DNA from 4 places in the Pseudomonas sp. C7.1 genome. Region 1 is predicted to be linked to each of the others. Evidence: riboswitches for the same ligand, from Rfam matches in the RefSeq annotation. Region 1 holds a riboswitch; each other region holds the start of a gene.
What was found. Region 1 has a riboswitch for cobalamin ahead of AC0T4W_RS17345 (energy-coupling factor ABC transporter permease). Riboswitches for the same ligand answer to the same signal wherever they lie in the genome.
Positions count from the first base shown of each region.

Region 2: linked by a shared signal. The riboswitch ahead of cobG (precorrin-3B synthase) and the one ahead of AC0T4W_RS17345 (energy-coupling factor ABC transporter permease) in region 1 are both predicted to bind cobalamin.
Region 3: linked by a shared signal. The riboswitch ahead of AC0T4W_RS02780 (TonB-dependent receptor domain-containing protein) and the one ahead of AC0T4W_RS17345 (energy-coupling factor ABC transporter permease) in region 1 are both predicted to bind cobalamin.
Region 4: linked by a shared signal. The riboswitch ahead of cobW (cobalamin biosynthesis protein CobW) and the one ahead of AC0T4W_RS17345 (energy-coupling factor ABC transporter permease) in region 1 are both predicted to bind cobalamin.

Region 1 covers NZ_JBWDTL010000003.1:2,965,058-2,969,234, reverse strand. Annotated here, with positions in the region: gene AC0T4W_RS17350 (acyl-CoA dehydrogenase family protein) at 1-1,415, shown strand, start outside; cobalamin riboswitch at 1,533-1,741, shown strand; gene AC0T4W_RS17345 (energy-coupling factor ABC transporter permease) at 1,797-2,477, shown strand; gene AC0T4W_RS17340 (hypothetical protein) at 2,482-3,225, opposite strand; gene amn (AMP nucleosidase) at 3,423-4,177, shown strand, end outside.
Region 2 covers NZ_JBWDTL010000003.1:3,781,056-3,785,232, forward strand. Annotated here, with positions in the region: gene AC0T4W_RS21080 (cobalt-precorrin-6A reductase) at 1-559, opposite strand, end outside; gene cbiE (precorrin-6y C5,15-methyltransferase (decarboxylating) subunit CbiE) at 556-1,758, opposite strand; cobalamin riboswitch at 1,817-2,017, shown strand; gene cobG (precorrin-3B synthase) at 2,113-3,456, shown strand; gene AC0T4W_RS21095 (precorrin-8X methylmutase) at 3,449-4,075, shown strand; gene AC0T4W_RS21100 (precorrin-2 C(20)-methyltransferase) at 4,072-4,177, shown strand, end outside.
Region 3 covers NZ_JBWDTL010000002.1:324,671-328,847, reverse strand. Annotated here, with positions in the region: gene dxs (1-deoxy-D-xylulose-5-phosphate synthase) at 1-1,520, shown strand, start outside; cobalamin riboswitch at 1,587-1,800, shown strand; gene AC0T4W_RS02780 (TonB-dependent receptor domain-containing protein) at 1,901-3,772, shown strand; gene AC0T4W_RS02775 (cobalamin-binding protein) at 3,836-4,177, opposite strand, start outside.
Region 4 covers NZ_JBWDTL010000003.1:3,795,622-3,799,798, reverse strand. Annotated here, with positions in the region: gene AC0T4W_RS21150 (YoaK family protein) at 1-682, shown strand, start outside; gene cobM (precorrin-4 C(11)-methyltransferase) at 704-1,459, opposite strand; gene AC0T4W_RS21140 (cobalamin biosynthesis protein) at 1,456-1,896, opposite strand; cobalamin riboswitch at 1,987-2,222, shown strand; gene cobW (cobalamin biosynthesis protein CobW) at 2,323-3,375, shown strand; gene cobN (cobaltochelatase subunit CobN) at 3,456-4,177, shown strand, end outside.

The DNA.
Region 1 (4,177 bases):
ATCGCGCCGATCTGGTGGAGTTCCACCCGGCCTATCACCAACTGATGAGCGCGGCTATTGAGCATGGCCTGCCGTCCATGCCTTGGACCGACCCGCGTGCCGGCGCCCAGGTCGCGCGCGCCGCCATGAGTTATCTGCACAGCCAGGCCGAAGCTGGCAGCGGTTGCCCGCTGACCATGACCTTCGCCAGCGTGCCCGCGCTCAAGCTGCAGGGCGATGTGGCCGAGAAGTGGCTGCCGAAAATCCTCTCCACCCAATACGATCCGCGCAATCTGCCCATCGAGCAGAAAACCGGCGCGACCATCGGCATGGCCATGACCGAAAAACAGGGCGGCACCGATGTACGCGCTAATACCACCCGGGCTTATGCGGTGGGCCTCGGTGGCCCTGGCCAGGCCTATGAGTTGGTCGGCCACAAATGGTTCTGCTCGGCGCCGATGTGTGATGCATTCCTTACGCTGGCGTATACCGATAAGGGCCTGACCTGCTTTCTGCTGCCGCGTCATCGCCCGGACGGTACGCGCAACGAGTTCTATATCCAGCGCCTGAAAAACAAGCTGGGCAACTGGTCGAACGCCTCCAGCGAGGTGGAGTACCGTGGCGCCCTGGCCTGGATGGTCGGTGAAGAAGGCCGAGGCGTGCCAACCATTATCGAGATGGTCGCGCTGACCCGCTTCGACTGCATGATCGGCTCCAGCGCCCTGATGCGTCAGGCACTGACCCAGGCCGCGCACCACTGTGCCCATCGCCAGGTTGGCGGCCGTGTGCTGAGCGAGCAGCCGCTGATGCAGAACGTGCTGGCCGACCTGGCCCTGGAAAGCGAAGCGGCCCTGGCGCTGACCCTGCGCATGGGCAAGGCGCTGGATAATGCCCATGACGAGCAGGAAGACAAGTTCGCCCGCCTGGTTACCGCCGTGGGCAAATACTGGATCTGCAAACGCGCCCCCGCAATGATCAACGAAGCCGCCGAATGCATGGGCGGCGCTGGGTATGTTGAGGACACCATCCTGCCAAGGCTGTACCGCGAAGCACCGGTCAACTCGACCTGGGAAGGCTCGGGCAATGTGCAATGCCTGGACGTGTTACGTGCACTGTCCAAGGAACCCGGCGTGCTTGATGCGCTGTTTGTTGAGCTGGGCGATGGTCATGGCGATGCGCGCCTGAAAGCGCATATCGCCAAGTTGCAGGCAGATTTTCGCGACACCGCCGACATCCAGTACCGCGCCCGCCAGCTCACCGAGGACGTAGCCCTGGCCCTGCAAGCCAAGCTGCTGCTGGAGGCCGGCAATGCGGCGGTGTCCGATGCCTTTATCGCCAGCCGTCTGGGCGGGCAGGGTGGTCGGGTCTACGGCACCTTGCCGCGTGGGCTGGATGTTGAAGCGCTGGTGGCGCGCAGTACGCCGCATTTGATCTAAGGCGCTTACTTGGCTGACAAGCGCTGCGGGCTGAGCTCCAGCAGCGCTTTCCCCCAGAGCCCGGCCTAGCGCCGGTGAGTCACTGAGGGGCGGCTCTGTCATTTCTCTTGGCCGCCGGGTAAGGTGGCCGCCGATGGTTCCGGTTCGCATTTATGCGACTGGATGAAAAGGGAACATGTGTGGCACTGCAACTGGTGCCGAAGCCATGGCTGCCCCCGCAACTGTAAACGGTGAGCAACGCCCGGATGCCACTGGCCGCAAGGTCGGGAAGGCGGGCGAAGTGTTAAGCCGTGAGCCAGGAGACCTGCCATCGAAGCCGGGCGCTTATGCCCATCCCCTCAATCCCGATCATCGCGCGGTGGGCGCGGTACAGGAATCTCTATGCACATCGAACCCGAAGTTGTTACAGGTGCCAAACTCTTCCTCAGTTATGCAACCGCTGCGGGTGCCTTTGGTCTTACGGCCAAGCTTGCCCTCGACAGCGTACGCAGCAACGGTGGCGTCGCCGCCCTGGCGCTGCGCAGCCTGCTGACCACTGCCCTGGTGTTCTGCTTCTTCGAGGTCTTTCCGCACCATGCGGTTGGGGTTTCCGAGGTGCATCTGATCCTCGGCTCGACCTTGCTGCTGCTATTTGGTGCAGGCGCAACAGCTATTGGCTTGGCCGCTGGCCTGCTGCTGCAGGGGCTGCTATTTGCTCAGTTTGACCTGCCGCAGTACGGCATGAACGTCACCACGCTGCTGGTGCCGCTGTGGGCTATCAGTCTGTTGGCCAAGCGCATCATCGCGCCGGGCACCGCTTATGTGGATCTCTCCTACAAGCAGGCGCTGGCGCTATCGACCGCTTATCAGGGTGGCATCGTTGCCTGGGTCGGCTTCTGGGCGTTCTACGGTAACGGCTTCTCCGGTGAGAACCTTGCAGCCGTGGGCAGCTTTGCTCTGGCGTATATGAGTGTGATTCTGATCGAGCCGCTGGTCGACCTGGGTGTGCTGGCTGCGGCCAAGACGCTTTCGGCTTATAGTCGTGGGCCGTTGTTTAATTCGCGCCTGCACCAGCCGGTTTGATCGATCAGCGGCGGCGCTGCCAGATCAGCTTGCCGGTATTGCTTTCAGTGACCAGGTACTGGTCGCTGAAGCGGTAGTAGGCGGCGGGCTGGTAGTCGCTGCGGCCCTGCAGCTGCACTTCCAGCAGGCCGTTGCTGGTCTGCCAGCGGCCGCTGTATTGCAGCTCGCCAGGGCTGTTGGCGTTCCAGTCGGTGCCGCCCGCCACGCTGCGCGTCCATTGCGAAACGCTGCCGTCATCACTTAGTTGCAGAATCATCTGGGTGGTCATTAAGGCAAAGTTGGCGCCGCCGCTGTTGATGATCTGCTCGTGTACCCAGGTGCCGATCAGCGCCGGGTCGCGTGTTGCGTTGCTGCTTGGGCTGATGATTTTTTGTGCCAGGGCGGCGCTGAGTTTTTGCCGGTGGAATAGCGCCTTGCGTTCCAGGGTTGCCCCGGTAGTCGGGTTGCGCGCGGCAATATGGGCGTTGAGCACGCCGTTGGCATAGGTGGCATTCATATTGGCGATCAGTTGCCCGGATTGCGGCTCGCTGATCTGCGCACTGAGCAGCTGGCCGTCAAAGCTGCCGCTGATCTGTAGGCGCAACCTGCCACCCTCTACATATTCCCCGCTGACCTGCTGGTCCTGGCTGCGCAGGTGCATTTCGGCTGGCTGGCCGTCCAGCGTGGTCAGATAGTGGCCGTCCAGGGTGTCGGCCAACAGAAAACGGGGTAACAGACTGAGCGCAAGTGTGAGCAGGAGGCGCGGCATGCGTTTTCCTTAGGGGATGGGGCGTCTGAAGATTAGCAACTGATGCTGGTTTGGGCGTGAGTGCCAGCGTGACGGGGCCGAGGGCCTGGCGCAACTGCGACGCATCCCCGGTAGCCTGGGCCGGCAACGTCGCGCTATGCCAAGCGCGGCGGATCAGGGCAAGATAGAGCCATTGAGATCAGCCAGGAAGGTGCCTTGTGAACCCTTGTTTCGATGACTTTATTGTCGCCAGCACCGCTGAAGAAGCGGTGGATCATCTGGCCGCCTTGCACCTGCAGGCGACCACGGGCTTGAGCCAGGCGCTCAAGCGTTATCTTAAAGAACGTATTAAGCCGGATGCAGAGGAGCAGTCGCGTTTCCGCTACCCGGAGCTGCGCCTGACCTATCTGTGCCAGGGCGAAGTACCGACCACCGTGCGCGCCTATGCCAAGGTGCAGGTGCCGGGCACTTACAGCGTCACCGTTACGCACCCGGCGGCGTTCCGCAAATACCTGCTGGAGCAGCTGCGCCCGCTGATGAACGACTTCACCGTGCGCGTGGAAGTGGGCATCAGCCAGCAGAACATTCCTTATCCCTACGTGGTCGAGCAGGGCGATGAGCTGGCCGGCTCCGGAGTGACCGCCGCCGAGCTGGCGCGGGTGTTCCCCAGCACCGACCTGTCGGCTGCCACCGACGGCACGGCCGATGGCCTGTACGACTGGGAAAATACCGACCCGCTGCCGCTGGCACTGTTCGACGCGGCAAGGGTGGATTTCTCCCTACGCCGTCTGGTGCATTACACCGGCAGCGATTGGCGGCATGTGCAGCCATGGATTCTGCTGACCAACTACCACCGCTACGTCGACCAATTTATCCGTCATGGCCTGGACATGCTGGTGGGCGAGTCGCGCTTCGAACGTATGGTGTTGCCGGGCAACGTGGTGATCAGTCGGGGCATGGCCGAAGGCGAGAT
Region 2 (4,177 bases), 820 kb from region 1:
CATCAGTGCGCAAACGGGCGAATAGCGCGCGCTCCTCGTCCAGCGCGAACGGCCCCCGCGCGCCGATAATCTCGGCACGCGGCACGGCTTGCTGGGCCGTTAGGCAGCGGACGGTCCAGTGCTGATGCAGGGGAATCTCATGCAGATGCTCCAGCGGCTCGCGGCCGAGGGTGAATAGCGGACGGCGGAAATCCTTCAGGGCTTCGACCAAACCGGCCCAGTTATCCACTTCACGCCAGTCATCACCCTCGCCGGCCTGCCAGCCGGGGCGGCGCAGCGCCCAGCAGGCAATCCCGCTCAGCTCGGCGGCGCGGGCGGCATTGGCGCTGATCTGTGCGGCATAGGGGTGGGTCAGATCCAACAGCAGTTCGATGCCCTGCTCGCGGATATACCCCGCCAGCCCTTCGGCTCCACCAAAGCCGCCCACGCGCACCTGGCAGGGCAAGTCATCCGGCACCCGGCCCAGCCCGACCAGGCTGTAGATGGCTTCGGGACTTAAACGGCGGGCCAAACGCAGCGCCTCGGTGGTGCCGCCCAACAGCAGAATGCGCGGGCTCACAGCTTGCGCACCACCAGCAAGGTAATCGGCAAGGCGCTGCGCCAGGTGTCGAAACCGCCCAGGGGCTGTGCCTGGGCCACGCTGATGCGGGTCAGCTCGCCGCCCACCTGCTCGCGCCAGGCCACCAGCGCCGCTTCGCTTTGCAGGGTCACCGCATTGGCCACCAAACGCCCGCCCGGCTTGAGGCTGGCCCAGCACTGCTCCAGCACGCCAGGCACGGTGACGCCGCCACCGATAAAGATCACATCCGGCGCAGCCAAGCCGGCCAATGCCTCGGGCGCACGGCCGGCGACCAGTTGCAGCGCGGGCACGCCGAGGGCATCGCGGTTGTGCTGAATATGCGCCTGACGACCGGCATCAGCCTCAATCGCCAACGCCCGACAGCTGGGGTGCGCGCGCATCCATTCGATGCCAATGGAGCCGCAGCCGGCGCCGACATCCCAGAGCAGCTCGCCGGGTTGCGGGGCCAGGCGCGCCAGGGTGATTGCACGCACGTCGCGCTTGGTCAGCTGACCGTCGTGCAGATAGGCGTCATCCGGCAAACCTGGCGTCAGCGGCAGCAGTCGTGCATCGGTGCCAGCCACGCACTCGACCGCCAGCAGATTGAGATCGGCAACGCGCGGCAACGCCCAGTCACTGGCCAACCCGTCGATGCGCCGCTCCTGATTGCCGCCCAGATGCTCCAGCACGGTCAAACGGCTGGGGCCGAAACCGCGTGCACGCAGCAACTCAGCCACCGCTGCCGGGCTGTCGCCGTCGTTGCTCAGCAGCAGCAAGTGCGCGCCGGGGAAAATCTGCGCCTGCAGCGCCGCCAACGGCCGCGCCACCAGCGACAGCACCGTCACGTCCTGCAGTGGCCAACCCAGGCGAGCAGCAGCCAGTGAGACGGATGAGGGCGCAGAGAACACCCGCAATTCATCCGCCGGCAGCTGCCGCGCCAGGCTCGCACCCACGCCATAGAACAACGGGTCGCCGCTGGCCAGTACACACACCGGCATCCCGCGCCGCGCCATTACCGGCTCCAGGCTAAAGGGGCTGGGCCAGCGTTCGTGCTGCCCTGGCAGATCGCTGGGCAACAGCGCCAGCTGCCGTGGGCTGCCAACAATCCACTGCGCCTCGCCCAGCGCCTGGCGCGCTGCCTCACCCAGCCCGGCGTAACCGTCTTCACCAATGCCCACCAGGGTTAACCAGGCCGTCATACCCACTCCTCTGCCCCCGCCCGACAAGCTAGGGTGTCAGCGCATCAAACAAAGCGGGCATAATACAGTCTTCGTCGGTGCCCACCGCCATGGTGCGAGGGGCCTAAGAGGGAATCCGGAGCGATCTGCCAATCGTGACCGAGCTGCCCCCGCAACTGTAAACAGCGAGTCTGCCGCCACTGTGCCACTGGGAAACCGGGAAGGCCGCGCCAGATGATGACCTGTCAGCCAGGAGACCTGCCGACGACGCTAGTCGCGAGTGCCAACATCGGGCGGGGTGTACCGATGCCATGAAATCCCCTGTGGGCGGATTTCGCTGGTTCGGTCGCCGCGTCGTAGTAGCTGGTGAAACCGTTGCGCGACCATCAAGTCTTTGCCGATCTGCCCGCCCCACGCCCAAGCGCGTGCCCCGGCCTGCTGCGTATCGTGCAGGCGCTGGACGGTGGCATCTGCCGGATCAAGCTGGCCGGCGGCGTGCTTAGCAGCCAACAGGCACGGGCTATCGCTGAGGCGGCCGAGCGCTGCGCCAGCGGTGTGCTGGAGCTGACCAACCGCAGCAATTTGCAGATTCGTGGCGTACTGCCAGGCCAGCAAGACGAGTTGATCGAACGCCTGCTCGCCGCCGGCCTCGGCCCGAGCAACCCGGCCGCCGACGATGTGCGCAACCTGCTACTTAGCCCCGCAGCCGGCCTCGATCCGCAGGCCCTGCTCGACACCCGCCCGCTGGCCGCCGCGCTGCTCGACCTGTTGCAGAATACCCCGACGCTGCATGGGCTGTCGGCCAAATTTGCCATTCAGCTGGACGGCGGCGAAGCCCTGGCGATGCTCGAACACCCCCACGACATCTGGCTTAGCGCCCTACCGGGATCGCCGGCCCGACTGGTGTTTGGCCTGGCCGGCTGCCCTGGGGATAGGCCGCTGGGCGTGATCGACGTCGAGCAGACACCCGTATTCATCGAACAACTACTTAGGCTGTTTCTCGATCTGGCCGGCAACGAACACAGCCGTATGCGCCAGCTGCTTGCCGTGATGCCGCCCAGCCAACTGCTGCAACAACTGCAAACGCGCCTGCCCTTTGCCATACAAGCGCCGCCGAGCAATTGGCAACGCACTGCAACCAGCCAACGCGCGCCGATGGGCATTTATCCACAGCTGCAAAGCGGTCTGTGCATGGTTGCCGCAGGTGCGCCCCTGGGACGGATCGACGCCGCGCAACTGCGCGCCCTGGCCGATCTGGCTGAGCAGCAGGGCGATGCCAACCTGCGCCTGACGCCTTGGCAGGGCTTGCTGCTGCCGAATATCCCCGAGCAATCAGCAGACCGATTGCTGCACGCACTGACCGAACTCGGCCTGCTCACAGATGCGCAGGAACCACTTGGCCAGCTAATCGCCTGCACCGGCTCAACCGCCTGCGCCAAGGGCCTGGCCGACAGCAAAGCCGATGCCCTGCACCTGGCCGAGCGCCTGCGCGCCATCAGCGCCCGGCCGCAAGTACATCTAAGCGCCTGCCCGCGCTCCTGCGCCGCCGCGCACACGGCACCCTTTACCTTGCTGGCCAGCAGCGCCGGGTATTACCAGCTCTATCAACGCACGCCCAAGGCGGCCGGTTTCGGCCAGCTGCAGGCCAGCGCCATGACTATCGACGAGGCCGGCGACTGGTTCGCCGCCCACTGCGCAACAGGAAACAGCGATGCTTGAGTACATCCGCGACGGCCAGGAAATCTACCGCCAGTCCTTCGCCACCATCCGCGCCGAGGCTGATCTGTCGGCGATTCCGGCGGACCTGGAAAAGCTCGCCGTACGCGTCATCCACGCCTGCGGCATGGTCGATGTGGTGCAGGATTTGCGTTTCTCCCCTGGTGCCGGTGCTGCCGGCCGCGCAGCCCTGGCCAAGGGCGCAGCGATTCTCTGCGACGCGCGGATGGTCGCCGAAGGCATCACCCGCCCGCGCCTGGCCGCCAACAACCCGGTGATCTGCACCCTGCATAACGACGGCGTGATTGAGCAGGCCCGCGCAATCGGCAATACCCGCTCGGCCGTCGCATTGGAACATTGGCGCGAGCACCTGGAAGGCAGCGTAGTGGTGATCGGCAACGCTCCTACCGCGCTGTTCTATCTGCTGGAAATGCTCGACGCCGGCGCACCGAAACCGGCGCTGATTATCGGCATGCCGGTGGGTTTTATCGGCGCGGCGGAATCCAAGGACGCCCTCGCCGCAGACAGCCGTGGCGTGCCCTATGTGATCGTGCGTGGCCGCCGTGGCGGCAGCGCCATGGCGGTGGCGGCGGTCAACGCCCTGGCCACGGAGGTGGAATGATGACGGTACAAAAAGGCCGTCTGCTCGGCATCGGCGTCGGTCCCGGCGACCCCGAGCTGATCACCCTCAAGGCCCTGCGCCTGCTGCAATCGGCGGCGGTGG
Region 3 (4,177 bases), on a different contig from region 1:
GCGTCGGCCACTCCAGCACCAGTATCAGCGCGGCACTGGGCATGGCCATCGCCGCGCGCATCCAGGGTTCGCGGCGCAAGGCCGTGGCGGTGATCGGCGACGGCGCACTGACCGCCGGCATGGCCTTTGAAGCGCTCAATCACGCCAGCGACGTCAACGCCAATATGCTGGTGATCCTCAACGACAATGACATGTCGATCTCCAAGAACGTCGGCGGCCTGTCCAACTACCTGGCCAAGATTATCTCCAGCCGCACCTACACCAACATGCGCGAGGGCAGTAAGAAGATCCTCTCAAGCCTGCCCGGCGCCTGGGAGATCGCGCGTAAGGTCGAAGAACACGCCAAAGGCATGCTGGTGCCAGGCACCCTGTTCGAGGAGCTGGGCTGGAACTACGTCGGCCCCATTGACGGCCACGACCTGCCGACCCTGCTCGCCACCCTGCGCAATATGCGTGACCTCGACGGCCCGCAGTTTCTGCATGTGGTGACCAAGAAGGGCAAGGGCTTCGCGCCAGCCGAAGCCGACCCGATTGGCTATCACGCCATTACCAAGCTGGAGCCGATCAACGCGCCAGCCGCCCCCAAGCAAGCCAGCGGCCCGAAATACTCCAGCGTCTTTGGCCAGTGGCTGTGCGATATGGCCGCCGAAGATCCCCGCCTGGTCGGCATCACCCCGGCGATGAAGGAAGGCTCCGATCTGGTGGCCTTTAGCGAACGTTATCCCGAGCGCTATTTCGATGTAGCCATCGCTGAGCAGCATGCGGTAACCCTCGCCGCCGGCATGGCCTGCGATGGCGCCAAGCCGGTGGTGGCGATCTACTCGACTTTTCTGCAGCGCGCCTATGACCAGCTGATCCACGACGTGGCCGTGCAGCACCTCGATGTGCTGTTCGCCATCGACCGCGCCGGCCTGGTCGGCGAAGACGGTCCGACCCACGCCGGCAGCTTCGATATTGCCTACCTGCGCTGCATCCCCGGCATGCTGGTAATGACGCCCAGCGATGAAAACGAGTTGCGCCGCATGCTCACCACCGGGCACCTGTTCAATGGCCCGGCGGCAGTTCGCTACCCGCGTGGCAGCGGCCCGAATGCCGCCATTGAGCCAGGCCTGGAGCCACTGGAAATCGGTAAGGGCATCATTCGCCGCCAGGGCAGCAAAACGGCCCTACTGGTATTCGGCGTACAGCTGAGTGAGGCGCTTAAGGTTGGCGAAGCACTCGACGCCAGCGTAGTCGATATGCGCTTCGTCAAACCCCTCGACGCGGCCCTGGTGCGCCAACTGGCAGCCAGCCACGAACTGCTGGTCACCATCGAAGAGAACAGCGTGATGGGCGGTGCTGGCAGCGCGGTCAGCGAGTTCCTCGCCCAGGCCGGCATCCTCAAGCCGGTGCTGCATCTGGGCTTGCCTGACTACTACGTCGAACACGCAAAACCGGCGCAAATGCTCGCCGAATGCGGGCTGGATGCCGCCGGTATCGAAGCTGCCGTCCGCGCGCGCCTCGCCAGCCTTTGTGCATGAGCGCCGCTCATCCAGAGCTGAATCAGGCTTGCTTGTAATTCATCCACCCGCGCATTAAGGTGCGCGGCGTTTTACTTCCGCCAAGGTGCGCCCTTCCACAGTGAAGCGGCGTTAAACGGGAAGCCGGTGAGTCCATAACGGACCATTCCGGCGCTGCCCCCGCAACGGTAATCGACCGCAGACCCGTTCTGCACGCTGCCTCAACGCCACTGGGTTACCCCGGGAAGGCGAGGCGGCGCACGTCGAGAGCCCGGAGACCGGCCTTGCTGGATGTGACTGGTGTTGCGGAGGGCATCACCGTCAAGCTCAGGTTGCGTCCGCGCGCCCGTTCTTGCACCTGCCCTCCTCAAAAGTCGTTCGACCTTTTGAGGATTCTCTACGTGAAATTGTCCCGTATTGCCTTGGCTGTGGCGCTGCTGCCGCTGGCTGCTCATGCTGACCCACTCCAATTGCAGCCATTGGTTGTGACCTCCGGGCGGCACGCCGAACCAATCCAGCAGGCAACCGCAGCCACCACGGTTTTTACTCGCCAGGATATCGAACGCCTGCAAGTGCGCAGCGTTGCTGAGCTGCTTGAACGCGTGCCCGGCGTCAGCGTCAGCCGTACCGGCGGCGCGGGCAGCCAGACCGGCCTGTTTGTACGCGGCACCTCGACCGCGCAAACTCTGGTGCTGGTAGACGGCCAACGTATTGCCTCTGCCTCCAGCGGCACCAGCAGCCTGGAGTTCCTCAGCCCGGAGCAGATTGAGCGCGTTGAAGTCGTACGCGGCGCGCGTTCGGCGCTCTATGGCTCGGATGCCATCGGTGGCGTCGTGCAGATTTTCACCCGCCAAGGCAGCGGTGACGGGCTCAAGCCCTACGTCCGCCTTGGCGTCGGCAGCAACCAGACCTTCGAACGCAGCCTTGGCCTGTCCGGCGGCGATGCGCAAACTCGCTTCAATCTGGGCGCCGCACTCGACGAAAGCCAGGGGATCGACGCCACACGCGATAACTTCGGCGCCAACGGCGATGACGATGCCTATCGTAATAAATCGCTGAGTTTGAACCTCTCGCACCGCTTCAATGACGATCTGAAGATCGGCTTCAGCGCCCTCGACCAACGCGGCCAGGCCGAGTTCGAGGACCTCTTCAGCACCTCATTGCCCACTACGGACTTCCAGCTCAGCAGCCTGTCCAGCTACATCGATGGCAATCTCAACGAGACTTGGAATAGCCGCCTGGAAATCGGCCACAGCGAGGACAAGCGCGACACCGGCAACGACCAGCCAAACGCCAACGCATTTTCGTTCTACAGCTTTAATACCTACCGCGACTCGGCCAACTGGGTGAACACCCTGACCCTCAACGAGCGCCACCAAGTGCTGCTAGGTGCCGATTGGTATGAGGATCGTGTGAATGGCAGCGAGGACTTCAATGAGGACTCGCGCTGGAACCAAGCTGCATTTATTCAGCACCGCTACAACGCCGACTACTTCTCGACCGAGCTGGGGCTGCGCCATGACAAGAACCAGCAGTTCGGCAGTAAAAACACCTGGAACGCTGCGTTAACTGTGCCGCTCAATGACAACAATGATGTGATCCTGTCCTATAGCGAAGGCTTTCGCGCGCCGACCTTCAACGACTTGTATTACCCCGACTTCTGTTTCGGCGGTTTTTGCTCCGCCAGCGCGAACCCCGACCTCGAACCAGAAACATCTAAAAGCTACGAAGCCCAGTGGCGCAGCCGTTACAGCGAAAGCGGTGCGCTGGAACTATCGCTGTACCGCATTGATCTACAAGACGCGATTGTTCTCGACCAGAACTTTATTCCGCAGAACGTACAGACCGCGCGCATCAACGGCTTCGACGCTGCGCTAAAGCAGGAACTCTTCGGCTGGCAGGGCAGCCTGGCACTCGCCTTGATCGACCCAAGAGATCGCGGCACTGGCCACACCCTCGCCCGCCGTGCCAAACGCACGCTGAGCCTGGACCTGGATCGTCAATTGGGTGAGTTTGCCGTGGGTGCCAGTTGGCGCGTAGTCAGCGGCCGCTATGACGACGCCGCCAACACCCGTGAGCTGGGTGGTTACGGCCTGCTTAGCCTGCGCGGCACATGGCAAGCGACCAAAGAAGTGGCCCTCGACCTGAAACTGAACAACCTCTTCGACAAGGATTATGCCGAGGCGACTTACAGCACCAGCAACGGACGCTTCGGCTACAACAGCGAAGGACGTACCGCACTGTTTGCCGTGACCTGGACGCCTCAACTTTGAGTCATCAGCTAGGCGCTCAATAGACTGCCCCCAAGACAGAGCCCCGCCATAGTGCGGGGCTTCTTAGTGCGCGTCGCTCAACACCTCACACAACCGCTCGAGCGCCCCCAGCATCTGAAAACTCGGCCGCTCCAGGCCGGCATCCGGCACCAACCACAGCTGCTTACGTTCAACTGCCGCTACCCCAGGCCAGATGCGCCAGGCGTCCAGCTGCCCTTGCACGCCTGCCAGAATCACCTCGGGATTACGCTGCAGCACCGCTTCCACGCTGACCTGCGGTGCAGGCAAGGCAAGCTCGGCAAAGATATTCTCGGCCCCGCAGATACCTAGGGCGTCGCTGATAATCTGCTGGCCGCCGATGGTATACAGCGGTGCATCCCAGACTTGATAGAACAGGCGCAACGG
Region 4 (4,177 bases), 830 kb from region 1:
CTTTGTTGCTGGCGCGATCAATGCCGGTGGCTTTCTTGCCGTACAGCAATACACCTCGCACATGACCGGTATTGTTTCGGCCATGGCCGACAATATCGTTCTGGGCGCTTATGGCCTGGTGTGGAGTGGCCTTGGTGGTGTGCTGTCGTTTCTGTTAGGTGCAGCCTGCTCAACGGTAATGATCAATTACGCGCGCCGCCGCCAGCTGCATAGCGAATATGCCCTGCCATTGTTGCTCGAAGCCGCACTGTTGCTGTGTTTTGGTTTTCTTGGCGCGTCGCTGGCACAGATTACCGGCTTGTTTGTACCGCTGACGGTGATGCTGCTGTGCTTCATCATGGGCCTGCAGAACGCGCTGATCACCAAGCTTTCCAGGGCTGAAATCCGCACCACCCATATCACTGGAATCATCACCGATATCGGTATCGAGCTGGGCAAGCTGTTCTATTGGAATCGTAGGTGCGGTCCCGATATTGCTCGGGTGATGGCCGACCGTCAGCGGTTGTGGTCACTCAGTCTTTTGGCGCTGAACTTCTTTCTCGGTGGGGTGATCGGCGCACTGGGCTTCAACCACTTGGGTTATATCGCTACCGTGCCGCTGGCCTTGCTGCTGGTGTTATTGGCCAGCGTCCCGGCGCTGGATGATTTGCTGCTGCTCACACGGCGCTTACTGCGCCGATAAGCTTGGCCGACTGCCTGCAGCTCAGTCTTCTGCCGATCTGAACAGGTGCCGATGCTCGGCGTTGTACAGCGCCGAGTCGGCGAACTGTTCGGCGTGCAGCACGCGACCGACAAGGATCAGCGCGGTGCGGCGAAAGCCCTTGGTGCGTACTTGTTCCTCGATGGTGGCCAGGGTGCCGCTGACCCAATCCTGATCCGGCCAGCTGGCGCGATGGACCACGGCAATCGGGCAATCCGCGCCGTAATGCGGCAGCAATTCAGCGACTATCTTGTTCAGATGCACCACGCCCAGGTGGATAGCCATGGTTGCGCCGTGGCGGGCCAGGTCACCCAGTGCTTCGCCCTCGGGCATGTTCGACTTGCTCGCGTAGCGGGTGAGTATCAGCGTTTGCGATACCTCAGGCAGGGTCAGCTCGCTTTCCAGTAGCGCGGCGCAGGCGGCGGTGGCGGTGACGCCGGGAATGATCTCAAAGGCAATGCCCAGCCGGCGCAAGTGGCGAATCTGCTCGCCAATTGCGCCATACAAAGACGGGTCGCCGGAGTGTACGCGGGCCACATCCTGGCCTTGGTCGTGGGCCTGGCGGATCAGCTCGATGATTTCATCCAGGTGCAGCTCGGCGGTGTTGATCACCAACTCAGCGCTGTGGCCTTCGAGCACTGCTGCCGGCACCAGTGAGCCGGCATAGAGAATCACCGGGCAGCTGCGCAGCAGGCGCTGGCCTTTGACGGTGATCAGCTCGGGGTCGCCGGGGCCGGCGCCGATAAAGTAGACGGTCATGGCAATTCCTTGGGTGCAATCGACGCCAAGGCGCAGGTGGCGCTGGCGTTACGTTTTTTTTCGCCGAGCAGACGGGCCGGTTGGCCGCCCAGGCGTTCAGCCAGGGCCAGGGCGCAGGGTTCGGCGACGGCAGGGCTGCCGGTGGCGGCCAGGGTGAGCGGCGAGCCTTGCACGCGGTACTGATAGGGCAGCAGTTCTTCGGCGCTAAAGCAGCTCAACTGCAAGCCGAGGCGCTGAGCCAGAGCCAGCAGTCCCGGCTCGTCACGTTTGTGCGCGATGCTGGCCAGTCCGGCCACGTTATCCACAGTCAGGCCATGGGCCTGCAGGCCGTGAACCAGCAATGTGGATAAATCTTCAACGCTGCAGCCGCTACGGCAACCAAGCCCAGCGACCACTTGAGTGGCGGCAGCGGGACGAGTATCGGCAGGGCAGATCATCATCTAAAAGCGCTCGGTGAATGCGGCGGCGTAGCTCAACATGGCGGCCGGCAGTGGTCAACCGCGATTGACCGGCCGCCATGGCCTGCGTAGCCTTGTCGCGTTCGAGGTTCTTCGTGGGCATACCCATGAAGCTAAGAGGGAACAAGGTTGATGCCTTGGCTGCCCCCGCAACTGTAAACGACTCGTCCCCTTGCGTTGTTCTGCCGCTCAAGCGCTGCAGCACAACAGCCACTGCGTCAGCGCGGGAAGGCGAAGGGCATAGCCGGCGCATCTACGCCAGCCCGGTCGTGAGCCAGGAGACCTGCCTCGTCACGTTTTCGACAACCGGGCGGGGTGATCCGGTGGTGTTGGCTGACGCCCCGTGGCTGTCATGTCTGTGCCGCCTCCTGCTCGTCTTTCTTTCGACGTCATGCAGGACTCGCCATGCAAACCCTCGGCAAACTTCCCGTCACCATCGTTACCGGCTTTCTCGGCGCCGGCAAAACCACGTTGCTGCGTCACCTGCTGGCCCATGCCGGTGGCCGGCGTATCGCGGTGATCGTCAACGAGTTTGGCGAGCTGGGTATCGACGGCGACCTGCTCAAGCAGTGCTCCATCGGTTGCAGCGAAGAAGAAGCCAACGGCCGTGTCTTTGAGCTGGCCAACGGTTGTCTGTGCTGCACCGTGCAGGAAGAGTTCTTCCCGGTGATGCGCGAGCTGGTGGCGCGTCGCGGCGACCTCGACCATATCCTGATTGAAACCTCCGGCCTGGCTCTGCCCAAGCCGCTGGTGCAGGCCTTTAATTGGCCGGAAATTCGCAACGCCTGCACGGTGGACGCGGTGATCACTGTGGTCGACAGCCCGGCGGTGGCCGCCGGCACCTTCGCGGCTTTCCCGGAGCAGGTTGATGCGCAGCGCAAGCTCGACCCGAATCTGGACCACGAATCGCCGCTGCACGAGCTGTTCGCCGACCAATTGGCCAGCGCTGACCTGGTGATCCTCAATAAGGCCGACTTGCTCGATGCCGCTGCGCTGGCTGCGGTGCGCGCGGAAGTGGCCGAGGAGCTGCCGCCGGCGGTGAAAATCATCGAAGCCCGTGGCGGCGAGCTGCCGCTGGATGTGCTGCTGGGTCTGAATTGTGAGGCCGAGCTGCATATCGAGGGCCGCAAAACTCACCATGATCTGGAAGGCCATGAAGACCACGATCACGACGAATTCGCCTCGTTCCACGTGGAACTACCGGAAGCCGAGGAAGCCCGTTTGCTGCAAGCGCTGAAGGATGCGGTCAGCAAACACGGCATTCTGCGCATCAAGGGTTTTGCCGCGATTCCCGGCAAACCTATGCGCCTGCTGCTGCAAGGCGTCGGCCAGCGCTTCGACAAACACTTCGACCGCGCCTGGCAGGCCGATGAGCCGCGTATCACCCGCCTGGTGGTGATTGGCCAGCAGCTTGATCAGGCGGTGATTGAGGCCGAGCTGCAGGCGGCGTTGGCCTGATAGGAATGTGGGAGGGGCTTTAGCCGCGACTGGGCCCGATACGGCTCGCGGCTAAAGCCCCTCCTACGAGAAAAGCGATCATGCATCTACTCCGCACCCAACCCGGCAGCCAGGTCCCGGCTGACAGCATCGCCGACCTCGGCCAGACCCCGGCCGAGCTGGTGATTCTGTGCACCGGCGATTCGCAGTTGTCGCTGCTGGCCGAGGTGGCGCGGCAGCTACCGGCGGACTACCCCAGCCTGCGCCTGGCCAGCCCGGCGCAACTGAGCAATCACGCCTCGGTGGATCTGTATGTCGAGCAGGTGCTGCAGCACGCCAAGGTCATCCTGATTGCCGTGCATGGCGGCGTCAGTTACTGGCGCTACGGCATCGAGCGGCTGGTCGAGTTGGCCGAGCGTGGCGCGCGGGTAGCGATGATGCCCGGCTGCGACAATCCCGACCCGGAGCTGATGGGCCTGAGCAACGTGCCGGCCGCTGAGTGCGAGCGGCTCTGGCAGTACCTGCGCCAGGGCGGCGCGCAGAATGCTCGGCAGCTGTTCAATTGCATCGCCAGTCACTGGCTGCAGCGAGACTATGCCTGGGGCGAACCGCAGCCGTTGCCGCGCGTTGGCCTGTATCACTCGCAGCATGCCACCCCGGAGCTGGCTGACTGGCAAGCTAATTGGCAAGCGGCTGCACCGGTGGTGGCGCTGCTGTTTTATCGCACCCAAGTGCAGGCGGCGAACACCGGCTTTATCGATGTGTTCTGCCAGCGCCTGCAGGCCCAAGGCCTTAATCCGCTGCCGATTGCCGTGGCCAGCCT